Regions from separate parts of the Lysinibacillus sp. Y5S-8 genome, predicted to be linked through region 1. Evidence: riboswitches for the same ligand, from Rfam matches in the RefSeq annotation. Region 1 holds a riboswitch; each other region holds the start of a gene.
The links. Region 1 has a riboswitch for S-adenosylmethionine ahead of V6670_RS18180 (methionine ABC transporter ATP-binding protein). Riboswitches for the same ligand answer to the same signal wherever they lie in the genome.

Region 1 (3,977 bases):
CAGATGGCGATGCAGCACGTATGACATTATCTGCACTTCGTAAATTAACACGCAATAACCCTTATAACTTAATTGCGAAGAAACGTGAAGCTTCTGTTAAACTAATCGAAGCTGAAAAATATATTGTTTAATAGCATACACTGTAACTTAGCTATCTGTAAGAGGATAGCTAGGTTTTTTTATGAGAGATGGATAGAAGCGTGAAACTGATGGATAGAACAGCTAGATTGACGGATAAAATGGAAAAAGTGATGAATAGAACAGCAAAACGGATGGATAGGCTTACGAAAATGAGAGAAGTTCCACCATTCGAAACAATTATGATGGTATACTACAGAAAAAGACAGTAGAGGAGCATTTTAATGACGATTCAATTTATCCATTATCCGAAATGTACGACATGTAAAAAAGCACAAAAGTGGTTAAATGATCATGAGGTTTCCTATGAAGAGGTACACATTGTAGAGCAATCGCCAACAAAGGATGAAATAACAGCCATTTGGCAAGCCAGTGGACTGCCTTTGAAGAAATTTTTTAATACATCGGGTATGAAATATCGTGAGCTTGGTTTAAAGGACAAGCTAGCGGAAATGACTGAAGATGAGCAGCTGGAGCTACTTGCTTCTGATGGGATGTTAATCAAACGTCCAATCGTAACGGATGGCCAAAAAGTAACGCTAGGGTTTAAAGAATCAGATTTTGAGCAAACTTGGAAATAGCCGTATTTAAACAGGATCGAACGACTCTTCTAACCGAGATAAAGTCACCGGCAGATGTCACAAATTTTTAACAGAGATGTATTTCAAGTAACTTGAAAAAATTGTGGACCGCAATTAAGCTGGCACGTAATTGAATCTTGTTTTTATAGGAGAAGTATGGCACACTGAAAGTGAATATATTACATATTTATGGAGGGGTTTTTTGCATGAGCACACCTAAAGACTTACGTTATTCTGAAGAACATGAATGGGTAAAAACAGAAGATGGAAAAGTACGTATTGGTATTACTCACTTCGCACAATCTGAATTAGGAGATATCGTTTTCGTTGAGCTTCCACAAGTTGGCGACGAAATCAAAACAGATGATCCATTCGGTAGCGTAGAATCAGTTAAAACTGTTTCTGAATTGTATGCACCAATCTCAGGTACTGTAGTTGAAGTAAATGCAGATTTAGAAGATAGCCCAGAATTCGTTAATGAATCACCATATGAAAAAGCATGGATGATCGTTGTGGAGCCTGCTGATGCATCAGAAGTTGAAAAACTAATGACAGCAGAGCAATACGAAGAAATGATCGCTGAATAAGACAAGCTATAATCGAAAAACGTCGGAAACTACCGGCGTTTTTTGTTATATAATGACTTATAAGTGGGTATGTCTAAATGGAGGTGGCGTAATGTTCGAGGGAAAATGCTTAATAGTAGAAGGACGCTCAGATAAGCTACAAATTGAGCCAATTTTAAATGAGAATGTTACAATACTATGTACGAATGGTACAATTGGTGTGCATCAATTAGAAGAGCTGCTCGATCCCTATGAGAGCTGTGAGCTATTTACTTTTTTTGATGCAGATACTTCAGGCGACAAGCTGCGTGCATTAATGGACAGACATTATCCAGAGGCAGAGCATTTACGTACAATGCCAACCTATAAGGAAGTAGAGACGACACCAAGAAAAGTGTTAGCGATGATATTACTGCGTGCACATTTTTCAATCCATAATGAATATATTTTGTAAGGTTGCGTGAGGAAATGGAAGAATGGTCAAAAGAGCAGTGGGAAACGGCTAAACAGTCTGGACAGAAAGCTGCGTTTTATTTATATACACCGATGTGTGGAACGTGTGCAGTGGCATCTAAAATGATGTCCATTATTGAACAATTATTGCCACAGCTACCAATAGGTAAAGCGAATATAAATTTTTTAGAGCATGTTGCTGTTGAGCATCAAATTGAAAGTGTTCCGTGTTTACTTGTTAGTGATGGCGGAAAAGTGACAGATAAGATTTATGCTTTTCAATCCGTACCATTTTTATACGAATTGTTAAAAAAATCAATTGACTGAACTTTACTAGCGTGGTAAAGTATCAAATATATTACTAAAACATTAAATATATCGAACTCTTATAAAGAGTGGCGGAGGGAAGTGCCCTATGAAGCCCGGCAACCATCACAAAGTGAAAAGGTGCCAAATCACTCAAAGATTTTTCTTTGAAAGATGAGAGAACGGTTTAACGTTATTATACGTGACCCCTTCTACTTGTCTGTGAGTGAAGGGGTTTTCTATATGAGAAAAGGAGTATTCGCTATGATCCAGCTTCAAAATATTACGAAGAAGTACAAAACAGCAAATGGCGAATTAACGGCAGTCAAAGACGTCAACCTTACCATCAATAAAGGTGAAATTTTTGGCATTATCGGCTATAGTGGCGCTGGTAAGAGTACCATGATTCGTTTATTAAACGGTTTAGAGAAACCGACAACAGGAACAGTAACGGTGAACAGTCAAGAGTTTTCATCGATTAAAGGGCAAAAGCTTAGAGCAGCTAGACAAAAGGTAAGTATGATTTTCCAACATTTCAATTTACTTTGGTCTAGAACAGTTGCCGAAAATATTGCATTTCCACTAGAAATAGCAGGTGTTTCAAAGGCTCAACGTGAAGCACGAGTGAAGGAATTAATTGCACTTGTTGGTCTAGAGGGACGTGACAGAGCATATCCATCCCAGCTTTCTGGTGGACAAAAGCAGCGTGTAGGGATTGCCCGTGCATTAGCGAATAATCCAGAGGTTTTACTATGTGATGAGGCGACTTCCGCACTCGATCCTGAAACGACGGATGCCATTCTTGATTTACTCGTTGATATCAATGAACGTTTAGGCTTAACAATCGTTTTGATTACCCATGAAATGCATGTCATCCGCAAAATTTGTCATCGTGTAGCGGTCATGGAGGCAGGCGAAATAGTGGAACGTGGTGAGGTATTGCAAGTTTTCCAAGCACCACAAGCGGCTATTACTAAAAAATTCGTATCTCAGATTACGGATACAAAGGAAACACAGGATACGGTGGCACAAATCAAAACAAATTATCCAACTGGACAACTTGTTAAACTGATTTTTGTTGGTGAAAAGACCGAACAGCCGGTTATCTCACATCTTGTGAAACAATTTGATGTAGAAGTAAGCATTGTTCATGGTAATATTTCGCAAACGAAAAACGGTGCATACGGTACACTGATTGTGCAAATTGATGGCTCGAAGACAAATGTGGCTGAAGCCCTTCGTTATTTAAATACAGTCGAAGTACAAACGGAGGTGATCGCAAATGGTAACTAATCTTTTTCCAAACGTAGACTGGGAAAATATGTGGCAAGCTATGTATGAAACATTGTACATGACAGCAATTTCTACAGTTGTCACATTTATTCTTGGGTTAGTCATTGGGATCGTTCTATTTTTAACAAGCCCTAATCAGCTATGGGCTAATAAAATGGTTAACTTTTTAACGGGTTCAATCGTTAATATTTTCCGCTCCATCCCATTTATCGTGTTAATTATTTTATTAATTCCATTTACGAAATTCTTACTTGGTACGATTCGGGGAGCAAATGCGGCATTACCTGCTCTAATTATCGGTGCAGCCCCGTTCTACGCTCGTATGGTATTAATTGCGTTACGTGAAATAGATAAAGGTGTCATTGAAGCAGCCCGTTCAATGGGGGCAAAAACATCCACAATCATTTGGAAAGTACTGATCCCTGAATCTTTACCAGCACTAATTTCAGGAATTACTGTAACGGCTGTTGCCCTCGTTGGTTATACTGCAATGGCAGGGATTATCGGTGCAGGTGGTCTTGGTAACTTAGCTTTCCTAGACGGCTTCCAACGAAATCGCCAAGATGTGACATTAATGGCAACTATTTTGATCTTAGTAGTTGTATTTATCATTCAATGGATTGGTGATCTAATAACGGTG
Region 2 (3,977 bases), 390 kb from region 1:
GGTATTACAGGATTATGCACAATGCATTATTTACAACGTCAAGTGAAGGAAAATAATGTAGATGTGCGTCTAGTGCTTGTAGAAAAAAATACATATTTAGGGGGCAAATTATATTCAACACATGAGCAAGGTTTTATTATGGAAACAGGTGCTGACTCGATTGTAGCTCGTCATAAAGGTGTTATGGAGCTTGTACAGGAGCTTGATTTTGAGGAGAATCTAGTTTACAACGAAACAGGTATTTCCTATATTTATACGAATAATGAATTACATGCCATTCCGGCAGATTCTACTTTTGGAATACCAATGAGTTTGGCATCCTTGGAGCAAAGCACATTGATTACAGAGCAAGGTAAACAAGATGCATTAAAAGATTTGACTTTACCAAACAAAGACTTCACAAAGGAAAGTTCAATTGGAGAGTTTTTAACCTATTATTTAGGGGAAGAGCTTGTGAAAAATCAAATTGCACCCGTTCTTGCAGGTGTTTATTCAGGGGATTTACACCAGCTTTCGATTGCCTCTACTTTACCGTACTTGATTGACTATAAGAACGAGTATGGAAGTATCATAAAAGGCTTTGATGCGAATCGTGAGCAATTTGCTAAAGCAGCCAATAAAAAGTTTATATCGTTCAAAAACGGTTTATCTTCTCTAATTGATCGTCTCGAACAAACATTAACTGATGTAGAGATCATCAAGGGTGTCGCAACTGTCAATGTTCAAAAGCAAGAAAACCACTATTCAATTGCCTTAGCTAATGGTGAAAGCATCGAGACAGATTATGTCGTTTTAGCACTGCCGAATGAGGCTGTTCAAGGCCTACTACAGGATGAATCATTAAACCGTTATTTTGACCAATTTACGACAGCTTCAGCAATTACGATCTATTTAGGTTTTGATGTACCAGACTCTAGATTGCCAGCAGATGGAACGGGCTATATTGTCTCACATAATTCTGACGTTACATGTAATGCTGCAACTTGGACAAGTCGTAAATGGAGGCATACATCAAGAGATCATAAATTACTTGTGCGACTCTTTTATAAAAGCATCAATCCAGCATATGAGCAACTCCGTGCCATGTCTGACGAAGAATTAGCAGCGGTTGCTTTAGAGGATGTGCGCAAGAGCCTAGGAATAGAGGAACAGCCAACAGTTATTAATGTCACAAAATGGATTGATCAAATGCCAAAATATGATCTAGCTCACCGTGAAGCATTACAAGGTTTAGTTCAAGAATTACAAGAAAACTATCCTAATCTATCCATCGCAGGTTGTTCATACTTTGGGGTAGGGATTGGTGCTTGTATTCAAAATGGGAAAAAAATCGGTGAGGAGCTTGCAAAGGAACTAGCCAATTTCTAAGCTTTTAAGTGAAAAATATCTTTGTTATGTGAAATAGTCTTGACTCATTCGTCAGTAAACGATATGATTCTTTTAATTATTTAAAAAATTCATACTACATTCTTATCAAGAGAAGCAGAGGGACTGGCCCATTGAAGCTTCAGCAACCAACTTTTTTGTCAGGTGCTAAATCCAGAAGACCATTGAGTCGAAGATGAGAAGGAAAAAACAATGATGAGTCATTAAAGCCTTCTTTTTTTTATAAAAGAAGGCTTTTTATTATACAGAGATATAGGAAGAGAGGCTAGTTTAATGAGATTGCTTGAAAGGTTAAAAACGCATGTATTGACGGCAGATGGCGCAATAGGCACAGTGCTTTATGGCTATGGTTTGGAGTATTGTCATGAGGAAATGAATGTACAGAAACCTGAGTTAATTGAAAAGATTCATAGAGAATATATTGCAGCTGGTGCTGATATCATCCAAACGAATACGTATGGTGCAAATGCCATTAAATTAGCTCGCTATGGATTAGAATCGCGTGTCCAACAATTTAATGAAGCGGCGATTACAATCGCAAAGCGAGCTGCGGCAGATGGAGGTCAGTTTGTCTTAGGGACAATTGGTGGTATTCGTGGTATTCGTAAAAGTGATGCAACGTTAGATGAAATCTTAGCAACTATTGATGAGCAAGCGAGTGTTTTACTTGCTGGAAATCCAGACGGCCTTTTACTCGAAACCTATTATGATTTTGAAGAATTAACAGCTACCTTAAAGATGCTACGGACAAAGACAAAATTACCGATTATTGCGCAAGTTTCCATGCACGAACCTGGTGTTTTACAAAACGGTATGTCTTTAAATAACGCCCTGCATGAGCTAGAAAAACTTGGTGCGGATATTGTGGGTGTCAATTGTCGTTTAGGTCCACACCATACCATTCAGGCGTTTGAAGGTGTAGAACTTCCTGATAAGGCATTTATGTCAGCTTATCCGAATGCTTCACTCCTTGACTTAGAAGATGGACGTGTCGTTTATGAGTCAGAAGCTGAATATTTTGGTCGAGCGGCTGTAGAATTACGTGATCAAGGGGTACGCTTAATTGGGGGCTGTTGTGGTACGACACCGAAGCATATAGCAGCAGCGAAGAAGTATTTAGAAGAGTTATCACCAGTTCATGAAAAGTATGCCAAACCCGAGAAGATTCAGATTGTTCGTGAAGCAGAGCCAACGAAGTATGAACCTCTTCATGAAAAAGTAAAGCGCGAACGCTCTGTCATTGTAGAGCTAGATACACCTAGACATCTGGAAATTGATGGTTTTTTGGAAGGGGCAAAACAATTGTATGATGCAGGAGCAGATGTCGTCATGATGGCAGACAATTCTCTGGCTTCTCCACGTATTAGCAATATTGCTATGGGTGCATTGTTGAAGAGTACTAATGGTGTACGTCCTCTAACACATATTACATGCCGAGACCGTAATTTAATCGGTCTGCAATCACATTTAATGGGGTTAAATGCATTAGGAATTCATGATGTGTTAGCTGTTACTGGCGATCCAACAAAAGTTGGGGACTTCCCAGGTGCCACAAGTGTTTATGATGTCTCATCAATGGAGCTGATCCAATTAATTAAGCAGTTAAATCAAGGTATTTCCTTCTCAGGTAAACCACTTCGTAAAAAAGCAAATTTTTCAGTAGCTGCTGCATTTAATCCAAATGTCCGTGTATTAGATCGTGCTGTGGCACGCTTAGAGAAGAAAATTGAGTACGGAGCAGACTACTTTATTTCACAGCCAGTATATACGAAGGAAAAAATTGTGGAAATTTATGAGGCAACCAAGCATTTACAAGCGCCTATTTATATTGGTATTATGCCCGTTACAAGTTATAAAAGTGCTGAATTCTTACATCATGAGGTGCCAGGCATAAAATTATCTGAAGATGCCTTAGCAAGAATGAAGGCCTGTGGTGAAGATAAAGAACGTGCAACATTTGAGGGGATTGCCATTGCGAAGGAATTAGTAGAGGTGGCTGCGCAGTATTTCAATGGCATTTACCTTATCACTCCATTTTTACGTTATGATGTGACTTTAGAGTTGATGAAATATATTGAGCAATTGGATGAACAGAAAAAAGGGGTAAGTATACATGGCTAAGCACTTGATTGAAAAGCAACTAGAGAAACGTATTTTAATTCTTGATGGCGCAATGGGAACAATGCTACAAAACGAAAACTTATCCGCTGAGGATTTTGGCGGGGAGGAGCTTGATGGCTGTAATGAAAATCTTGTGCTTACTAGACCTGATGTAATTAAGGAAATTCACCATAAATATTTAGAGGCAGGCGCAGATATTATTTGTACGAATACTTTTGGCGGGACGCCTCTTGTGTTAAATGAATATGATCTTGGCGCAAAAGCGGAAGAAATTAATAAACGTGCCGTCGAAATTGCTCGTCAAGCAGTGGATAACTTTTCAACATCAGATTGGCCACGTTTTGTTGCTGGCGCAATGGGTCCAACAACAAAAACATTATCCGTAACTGGCGGTATTACATTTGATGAGCTAGAGGAAAATTTTTATGTACAGGCGAAGGCGTTAATTGAGGCAGGAGCAGACGTCCTTT
Region 3 (3,977 bases), 130 kb from region 1:
GAATACTGGTTCTGGCTCTGTTACACCACGTTCAGTTCCAGCAAGCTTAGAAGTGAAACCGCTTAGGAAGTGGTACATTGCTTGCTCTTTTGTTAATTTACTGATTGGAGGTAATACGCCAAACGCATCAGCTGTTAGGAAGATGATTGTTTTTGGATGACCTGCAACAGAAGGATCAACAATATTTTCGATGTATTGGATTGGATAAGCTACACGTGTATTTTCTGTTAATGAACCATCATCATAGTCACAAATACGAGTTTCTGGATCAACAGCTACGTTTTCTAAAACAGAACCGAAGCGGATTGCATTGTAGATTTCTGGTTCTTTCTCAGCAGAAAGGTTGATTGTTTTTGCATAGCAGCCACCCTCAATGTTGAATACACCATTATCAGACCAGCCGTGTTCATCGTCACCGATTAGCTTACGATCTGGATCAGCGGATAATGTCGTTTTACCAGTACCAGATAGACCGAAGAATAATGCCACATCGCCAGCTTCACCAACGTTTGCTGAACAGTGCATTGAAAGGATACCTTGCTGTGGTAATAAGTAGTTCATGATACCAAAAATAGATTTTTTCATTTCACCAGCATATTCAGTACCACCGATTAAGATCATTTTCTTTTCAAGTGATACAATGATGAAAGTTTCAGAAGCAGTACCATCAACTGCAGGGTCTGCTTTAAAGTTAGGAGCAGAGATGACAGTGAAGTCTGCAACATGAGAAGCTAATTCTTCTTCAGTTGGACGGATAAATAATTGATGAGCAAAAAGGTTGTGCCAAGCGTATTCATTAATTACTTGGATGCTTAGTTGTGAATCTTTGTCAGCACCTGCGAAGCCTTTAAATACGAATAACTCGTCACGTTCTTTTAAATATTTTATTACTTTTACATATAAGTTATCGAACACTTCAGAAGAAATCGGTTGGTTGACTTTACCCCAGTCAATTTGATCTTTTGTGCTTTCTTCTTCTACCGTATATTTATCTTTAGGTGAACGACCAGTGTATTTGCCAGTTTCTGCACGAACTGCGCCATCTACTGTTAACATTGCTTCACCACGAGATGTAGCTTTTTCTGCTAATTGTGGTACTGAAAGTTGAACATTAATGTTACCGCCGTTTAATAATTCCTTCAGTTCGTTTGCAATTTCTACTGAATTCATCGATTAAATACCATCCTTTTTTATAGTATTCCCTTGATTTAGAGGGATTTTTTCTTAATTTCAAAAATAGTATAACACAATTGCTTAAATAATCTATACTAATTAAGAAATTATTTTAGAGTTTTTATCACTTTTCAATAAACTGACAAAAAATAATGTTTTTCGAGTAGAATCCGATCAATCCTACTGTAATTAGGCGCAAAAATTGAGCCACACATATGTTACCACAAGTAGCTAGGTATGTTGTAGGGATTAATTTGCTTCTATTTACATCATCATCCAAGTATGAAAAGTTTTTGTGTAATCAGTTCCTTCCTTTCTATACAGTAATACATAAGAAAATATTTGACAACGTTCAACCTTTTCAGTAACATGAAATTGAACGGATACTCTTATCCCGAGCTGGTGGAGGGTCAGGCCCTGTGAAACCCGGCAACCTGCATGTTTTATTTCACAACATGCGTTGGTGCCAACCTGATGCAAGGGAACATCCCTTGAACGATAAGAGTGAAAGGTTACGAAGTCATTATTCCTTTCCTCATGTGCAGTAACGTGAGTAAAGGATTTTTTTATTGTTAAAAAAGAATGTAAAGGTAAGTATATGTAGTTCTTTCCTTATTATAATGACAGATCTTTCGAAATCCTCGTGTTAAAAGCAGCAGTAACGGCTTGAGAGTTCAATCCTTAGGAGCGGACTTGACATGGGTAATGAGTACCGTATTCATACACAACTACTTTTTGTAAGAGTAATAGGAGGAAAACCAAATGACAAACCGTCGACTGTTTACATCAGAGAGTGTAACAGAAGGACATCCAGATAAGATTTGTGACCAAATCTCGGATGCCATTTTAGATGCTATTTTAGCAGAAGATCCAAATGCACGTGTAGCGTGTGAAACAACTGTCACAACAGGATTAGTATTAGTAGCAGGAGAAATAACTACTTCTACTTACGTTGATATTAAAGGTATCGTTCGTGATACTGTAGCAGAAATTGGCTATACACGTGGTAAATATGGCTTTGATGCTGAAAACCTAGCGGTGCTTGTAGCTATTGGCGAACAATCACCTGATATTGCACAAGGTGTTGACCAAGCTTTAGAGGCTCGTGAAGGCTCTATGACAGATGCTGATATTGAAGCAATTGGTGCTGGTGACCAAGGTCTAATGTTTGGTTATGCATGTAATGAAACACCTGAACTAATGCCATTGCCAATCAGCTTAGCACATAAATTAGCACGCCGATTAACAGAAGTTCGTAAATCAGGTGAATTAGCGTATTTACGTCCTGATGGAAAAACACAAGTAACGATTGAATATGATGACAATAATGTACCTGTGCGAGTGGATACAATTGTTATTTCAACACAACATGATGAAGAAGCAACACTTGAACAAATTCAAGCTGATTTGAAAGAATTTGTTATTGCACCCGTTGTGCCAAGTGAATTATTAGATGCAAACACGAAATACTTTATTAACCCGACTGGCCGTTTTGTTATCGGTGGACCTAAAGGGGACGCTGGCTTAACAGGACGTAAAATCATTGTTGATACATACGGTGGTTATGCACGTCACGGTGGTGGCGCATTCTCTGGTAAGGATGCAACAAAGGTAGACCGTTCAGCGGCTTATGCGGCACGTTATGTAGCAAAAAACATTGTAGCAGCTGGCTTGGCAGAGCGCGCTGAGGTACAACTTGCCTATGCGATTGGTGTGGCTCAACCAGTTTCCATTGCGGTTGACACATTTGGTACAGGTAAAGCAAAAGAAAGCGAAATCGTAGAGTGGGTACGTGAGCTATTTGATTTACGCCCAGCAGGTATTATTAAAATGCTAGATTTACGTCGTCCGATTTATAAACAAACGGCAGCTTATGGTCATTTTGGTCGTACAGATTTAAATGTCCCATGGGAACAAATCGATAAAGCAGATGCTCTACGAGAAAAGGCACATCTATAAACTATTGAGCTAAAGTAATGAAGACATTAGAAAATTATTCTAATGTATTAAAAAGGAAAGGGGCAATATTGTCCCCTTTGTTTTTACAAAAAATCCCTCGCTACGATCCGTGAACATTTTAGTTACACGGAAATGCGAGGTATTTTTTTCGTTAATATTGAATTTTTGTGTATGTTGTTTACTTCTGAAGGGATTTATAATATTGTCCTTTTTCTGCATATTCGCGCACGATACGTTCCATATCCTCTTTATCTTCTGCATTTAATTCACGGACTACTTTTGCTGGACGACCTAATGCTAAACTATTCGGAGGAATGACTTTACCAGGAGGTACTAGGCTTCCTGCCCCAATAAATGCACCCTCTCCTATCTCTGCCCCGTCTAATATAATGGAGCCCATACCAATTAAAGCATTTTTGCGAATTGTACAGCTATGTAAAGTGACTTGGTGTCCAACTGTTACCTCATCTTCAATAATTAGCGGAAATTTTGGACTTTGATGTAAGCAACAAAGATCTTGGATACTGACACGTTTTCCAATAATCGTTGGGGAAACATCACCACGAATGACCGTATTAAACCAAATGGTTGTTTCAGCACCAATTGTTACGTCGCCCGTAACAGTTGCGTAATCAGCAATGAAGACAGATGGATCGATCTTTGGCATTTTATCTTTAAATGGATAAATCATGAAAATCGCCTCAATTCTTTCTATAATGTAGTATTATCGTATCAAATACGCAACTTTATGGAAATATAAAATTAAAATGAGCTATTTATTTCGATATAATCAATGTGTAATTATTTTTTAGGAGGACTATGTGAATGTGGAAATGGGAAGCTGA
Region 4 (3,977 bases), 1.9 Mb from region 1:
TAAGCTCCAAAATTGAAAGTGGATGAGGTAGATGAATAGTGCTCAATCCGCTTTTTGACATGTTTGCACATAAAAATCCACTTCAACAATTGAAGTGGATTTTTAATTTATCTATTAATCCAATAAAAAGCACCTGGACAAACTAATGTTTCCTTTGTTCGGTGTGGATCTTTCAATGTTACACCGATTGGGCCTTCTTTTAAATGCCCTAGCGTCATGGTAGATGCTGCCGCCTCCTCATAAAAATCCAAGCGCATATTTGGTAGCTGTAGTGACACAAATTGCTCATGCTGCTCAGAATCGGGTAGCTGTAATACCTTCTGCCAAAGCTGAACCGTCTCCTCCACATCTTTGACAAAAAACTGAATAGATTCCATTGTGATGGCTTGGTTTTCATCGATTGCACCACTAGCTTTTAATTGTGTCAAACGTTCCTCATCTTCATCTGCCCATTCAATTAAGAATGGAAAATCCAATGAAAGATTGGGCATGCCAAAATGCAATAGCTTCCATTCTAGTATCGTGCCATCTGGTCTTGTTCGGCTACAGGCATCGGGACCATATACGTCAAAGCCCATTGCACGCAATCGTTGACCCTCGTCTTCAATATTTTTGGTGCGCAAGGCAATTCGTGAAAATCCTTGGCGCTCACGATCACGTTTAAACGTATAATGTAGGGAATAAGGGTACAAAGCCGCTTGCTCAAATAAATCACGATCATAAATAGCGATTTGTTCAATATAGCTTAAGCCAAAATAGCTTAGCGTATTATAAGTCCCCCACATCGTGTGTTGACCACCGTTCACTGTACGGACATTTCGTTTATTGAAGAAAACCTTTATATTTTCTGGTGATTCTACTTGATGTACCAGATGATCAAAATATAAAGTCATGGCAATTCCCCTTTCTTTCCCCCATTAGCTTTACCTGGATGTTTAATTGATTTAAAATTTACTTAAGAAAAGGAGTTACTATATGGTATGAAAAAAAGTGCAATTTACCTACTAACTCCGTTAACTAATTTATTACTAACTATAAAGAGGTGATTTGAATGACAGATCAAGTAGCTGCTTTTAAATTGGCATTAGGTAACTATCCTACAGGTGTAACGGTTGTGACCGCATGTCATGAAACGAATCCAATTGGCTTAACAGTCAATTCTTTTGCATCTGTTTCCATTGACCCACTACTTATTTTATGGTCACTTGATAAAAAATCTCAGCTCCATTCTTACTTTATGGGTGCAGAAAAATTCGCTGTCAATATTTTAGCGAGTAATCAAGAGCATTTATGTACATTATTTGCAAGTAAAGTCCCGGATCGCTTTGCTCAAGCTAAATGGTCTACTTCTACTTTTGGGCTACCGATTTTACATGATACAGCAGCTATTTTACAATGTAAATCATTTCAGCAAATAGATGCAGGCGATCATACTATTTTTATTGGGCAAGTGCTAGACATTACAAATTCTCAAAAAGAACCCCTTCTCTATCATCGCCGTCATATCGGTCCAATTCCAAAAAGCTTTTATAGCTAATTTCCATAAAAAAAGAGCCACTTGTAAGCAATGGAAACCATGCTTATTGGTGGCCTTTTCACATCGTTCAACTGAAATGATCATTATTTCTTCTGTGGAAATCTCTGCTTTTCAAGCCTATTAATTTGCACAATCACACCATCTTGAATCGTAATATTCACTTCACCAAATTCAAGATTTTGAATTGCCTTAGCAATTGCCTCTAATTTTTTATCATCTACCTTTGCCGATTGAGCCATACGATACACCCCCTCTTTATTCTCCTAGTTGTACAAAAGAGGCCAACGCATCAAACCGATTGATAGCCCCTCCTATCTCTCAGGCACCATCTGTTGGATTTGGCACCTATCTTCTCGGTTGCCGAGGCTTCATGGGGCCAAGTCCCTCCACCTCTCTTGATAAGAGTACTGCGTTTCTTGAAAATAATTCTATAATTCTGTTATCCGAATGTCAATATAAAATATTAGAAAACCTAGCTGAATACTTTGTAATAGCATCCTCTCTGCTACAATTCACTCATAATCCTATCGTATTGTATGCTATGTCAGTCTATCTAACCACAATGGCAAAGAAAAAAACTGTGTAGAAGTATGACCTTCTCCACAGTTCATCACGTTATTCCCCATGCAAACATTCCATTAAAGTTTGTGCTGTCTGTTGCTTGCCCATCATCTTAATTGGTTGCCCCTCAGCAGGCACGATCCAATGAGGCTCATCCCCGCCATATAAAGACTGCGAGCTATTTGCAACCATAAATTGAGCATGCGCTGCTTCCATACGCAGTCTTGCACGAGCGAGTAAAAAATCCTCATCATTTGTAGCTTCTAGCTTAAAGCCCACTAACGTTACATTTGGTTGCCAGCCCTTGATTTGCCCTAATACTTTTGGTGCCTTTTTAAAATGGATAATAGGTGGTTCGTCAGAAGGCATTTTCCCCGCTTCCTCCATTAAATTACCGGATTGATCATAAACCTTGTCAATAACCCAATCGGAGCCAGCAGCAGCCATAATGACAATATCGACTTGTTGTAGCTGAACCGCATGACGTACCTTTTCTCCTAAATCCTCTATACCTTCAAATTTTACCAATGTCATTTTGTCGTGGTTTGCTGGAAGCTGTGCAAAGTAGCCATGCATATATATTACATTCGCACCCTTAGCCAATGCGGCCTCTGCTAAATAACAGCCCATTGTCCCTTTTGATAAATTCGTGTGCCCTCGTACACGATCCCATTTTTCAAGTGTTCCCCCACTTGTAATGAGTACGGTTTTGCCTTGTAATGTCCCCATACACTCACCTATTTTCTACAATATATACAAATTCTATTTTAACGTAATGTAAGGATGTGCTTCAATAGCCACAATCATAGCGTACTATTTTGCTCTTTTAACCAAGCACTTAATATTTCCGCAAATTTCTTAGTAACAGGGGAAGCGTGGTGCTTCATCGCAATTCCAATGGTACGGTAGCCTCCTTGCTTTAGCGGGATTGCTTTTAACGTTGCTGGTAAATGTTGAATGACCAATTGAGGCAAAATACTAATGCCTAAATGATGGGAAATCATTGAAAGAATCCCTACCTCCTCAGAAAGCTCAAAGCGAATATGGGGCTTTACATGATATTGCTCCAACAGTACCTTTACATCATTTGTCCCTTTATAGGAAGTCATGATAAAAGGCATATCTTCTAGGTCAACAATATCAATTTCTGTCTTATGAAATAAAGGGCTTTTATCTGAAACAATACATAATAAAGGGTCTTGTTGTAATTCCATAAATTGATATTGCTCTGATTTTTGACCATTCAAGAATCCTACCTCGACTTCCCCACTTAGCAGCCATTGTTCAATTTCGTAATAATCTCCCTCTCGTAACTCTACTTGTATCCCTGGAAATTGATGATCCATAATACGAACAATTTCTGGCATCCAATTCGAGGAAATACTTGAAATAACGCCAATTCGAACTTTCCCGCGTGTTACACCCAGTATATGGGCCGCTTCCTGCTGCAATAATTCCTGGGCATCCAGGACCTGACGCATCGCCCTTAGCATGGTCTGCCCCTCACTCGTCAGTGTTACACCTGCACGACTTCGATGAATGAGAGCAAAGCCAAATTCTTTTTCTAAACTAGACACGGCATGGCTCACAGCAGACTGTGTTAGTCCTAGTGCATCCGCTGCTTTTGTAAAGCTTGCTACCTCTGCCACCTTTGTTAAAATCTCATATTTAACTAAGCTCATTCGTCATCCCTCTATATACATGAATTTTTTTAATCCTATTCATTATAAACATTCGTTTTACTAATCACAATACAAGATATATAGTAAATTTTAGTATAAAAACTGTTTTAGTACACAGATGGTAGGTGAACATAATGAGTATCCAAGGAAAAGCAAATGTATTGATGGTTATTGTCACAATGTTTTGGGGACTATCT

Region 2: it holds a riboswitch for S-adenosylmethionine, as region 1 does, so the genes downstream of both, V6670_RS20085 (bifunctional homocysteine S-methyltransferase/methylenetetrahydrofolate reductase) here and V6670_RS18180 (methionine ABC transporter ATP-binding protein) in region 1, are expected to answer to the same signal.
Region 3: it holds a riboswitch for S-adenosylmethionine, as region 1 does, so the genes downstream of both, metK (methionine adenosyltransferase) here and V6670_RS18180 (methionine ABC transporter ATP-binding protein) in region 1, are expected to answer to the same signal.
Region 4: it holds a riboswitch for S-adenosylmethionine, as region 1 does, so the genes downstream of both, V6670_RS08500 (YezD family protein) here and V6670_RS18180 (methionine ABC transporter ATP-binding protein) in region 1, are expected to answer to the same signal.

Annotation. Positions count from the first base shown of each region.
Region 1 covers NZ_CP145889.1:3,718,147-3,722,123, reverse strand. The annotation lists gene V6670_RS18205 (acyl-CoA dehydrogenase family protein) at 1-131, shown strand, start outside; gene V6670_RS18200 (arsenate reductase family protein) at 363-719, shown strand; gene gcvH (glycine cleavage system protein GcvH) at 926-1,306, shown strand; gene V6670_RS18190 (TOPRIM domain-containing protein) at 1,398-1,739, shown strand; gene V6670_RS18185 (thioredoxin family protein) at 1,754-2,065, shown strand; SAM riboswitch class I at 2,122-2,225, shown strand; gene V6670_RS18180 (methionine ABC transporter ATP-binding protein) at 2,309-3,337, shown strand; gene V6670_RS18175 (methionine ABC transporter permease) at 3,327-3,977, shown strand, end outside.
Region 2 covers NZ_CP145889.1:4,106,317-4,110,293, reverse strand. The annotation lists gene V6670_RS20090 (protoporphyrinogen oxidase) at 1-1,368, shown strand, start outside; SAM riboswitch class I at 1,468-1,568, shown strand; gene V6670_RS20085 (bifunctional homocysteine S-methyltransferase/methylenetetrahydrofolate reductase) at 1,660-3,507, shown strand; gene metH (methionine synthase) at 3,500-3,977, shown strand, end outside.
Region 3 covers NZ_CP145889.1:3,586,668-3,590,644, reverse strand. The annotation lists gene pckA (phosphoenolpyruvate carboxykinase (ATP)) at 1-1,170, opposite strand, end outside; SAM riboswitch class I at 1,560-1,678, shown strand; gene metK (methionine adenosyltransferase) at 1,936-3,132, shown strand; gene V6670_RS17340 (gamma carbonic anhydrase family protein) at 3,311-3,823, opposite strand; gene V6670_RS17335 (alpha/beta hydrolase) at 3,958-3,977, shown strand, end outside.
Region 4 covers NZ_CP145889.1:1,802,803-1,806,779, reverse strand. The annotation lists gene V6670_RS08515 (cold-shock protein) at 1-3, shown strand, start outside; gene V6670_RS08510 (VOC family protein) at 108-893, opposite strand; gene V6670_RS08505 (flavin reductase family protein) at 1,052-1,537, shown strand; gene V6670_RS08500 (YezD family protein) at 1,621-1,776, opposite strand; SAM riboswitch class I at 1,846-1,942, opposite strand; gene V6670_RS08495 (phosphopantothenoylcysteine decarboxylase) at 2,153-2,827, opposite strand; gene V6670_RS08490 (LysR family transcriptional regulator) at 2,902-3,780, opposite strand; gene V6670_RS08485 (DMT family transporter) at 3,915-3,977, shown strand, end outside.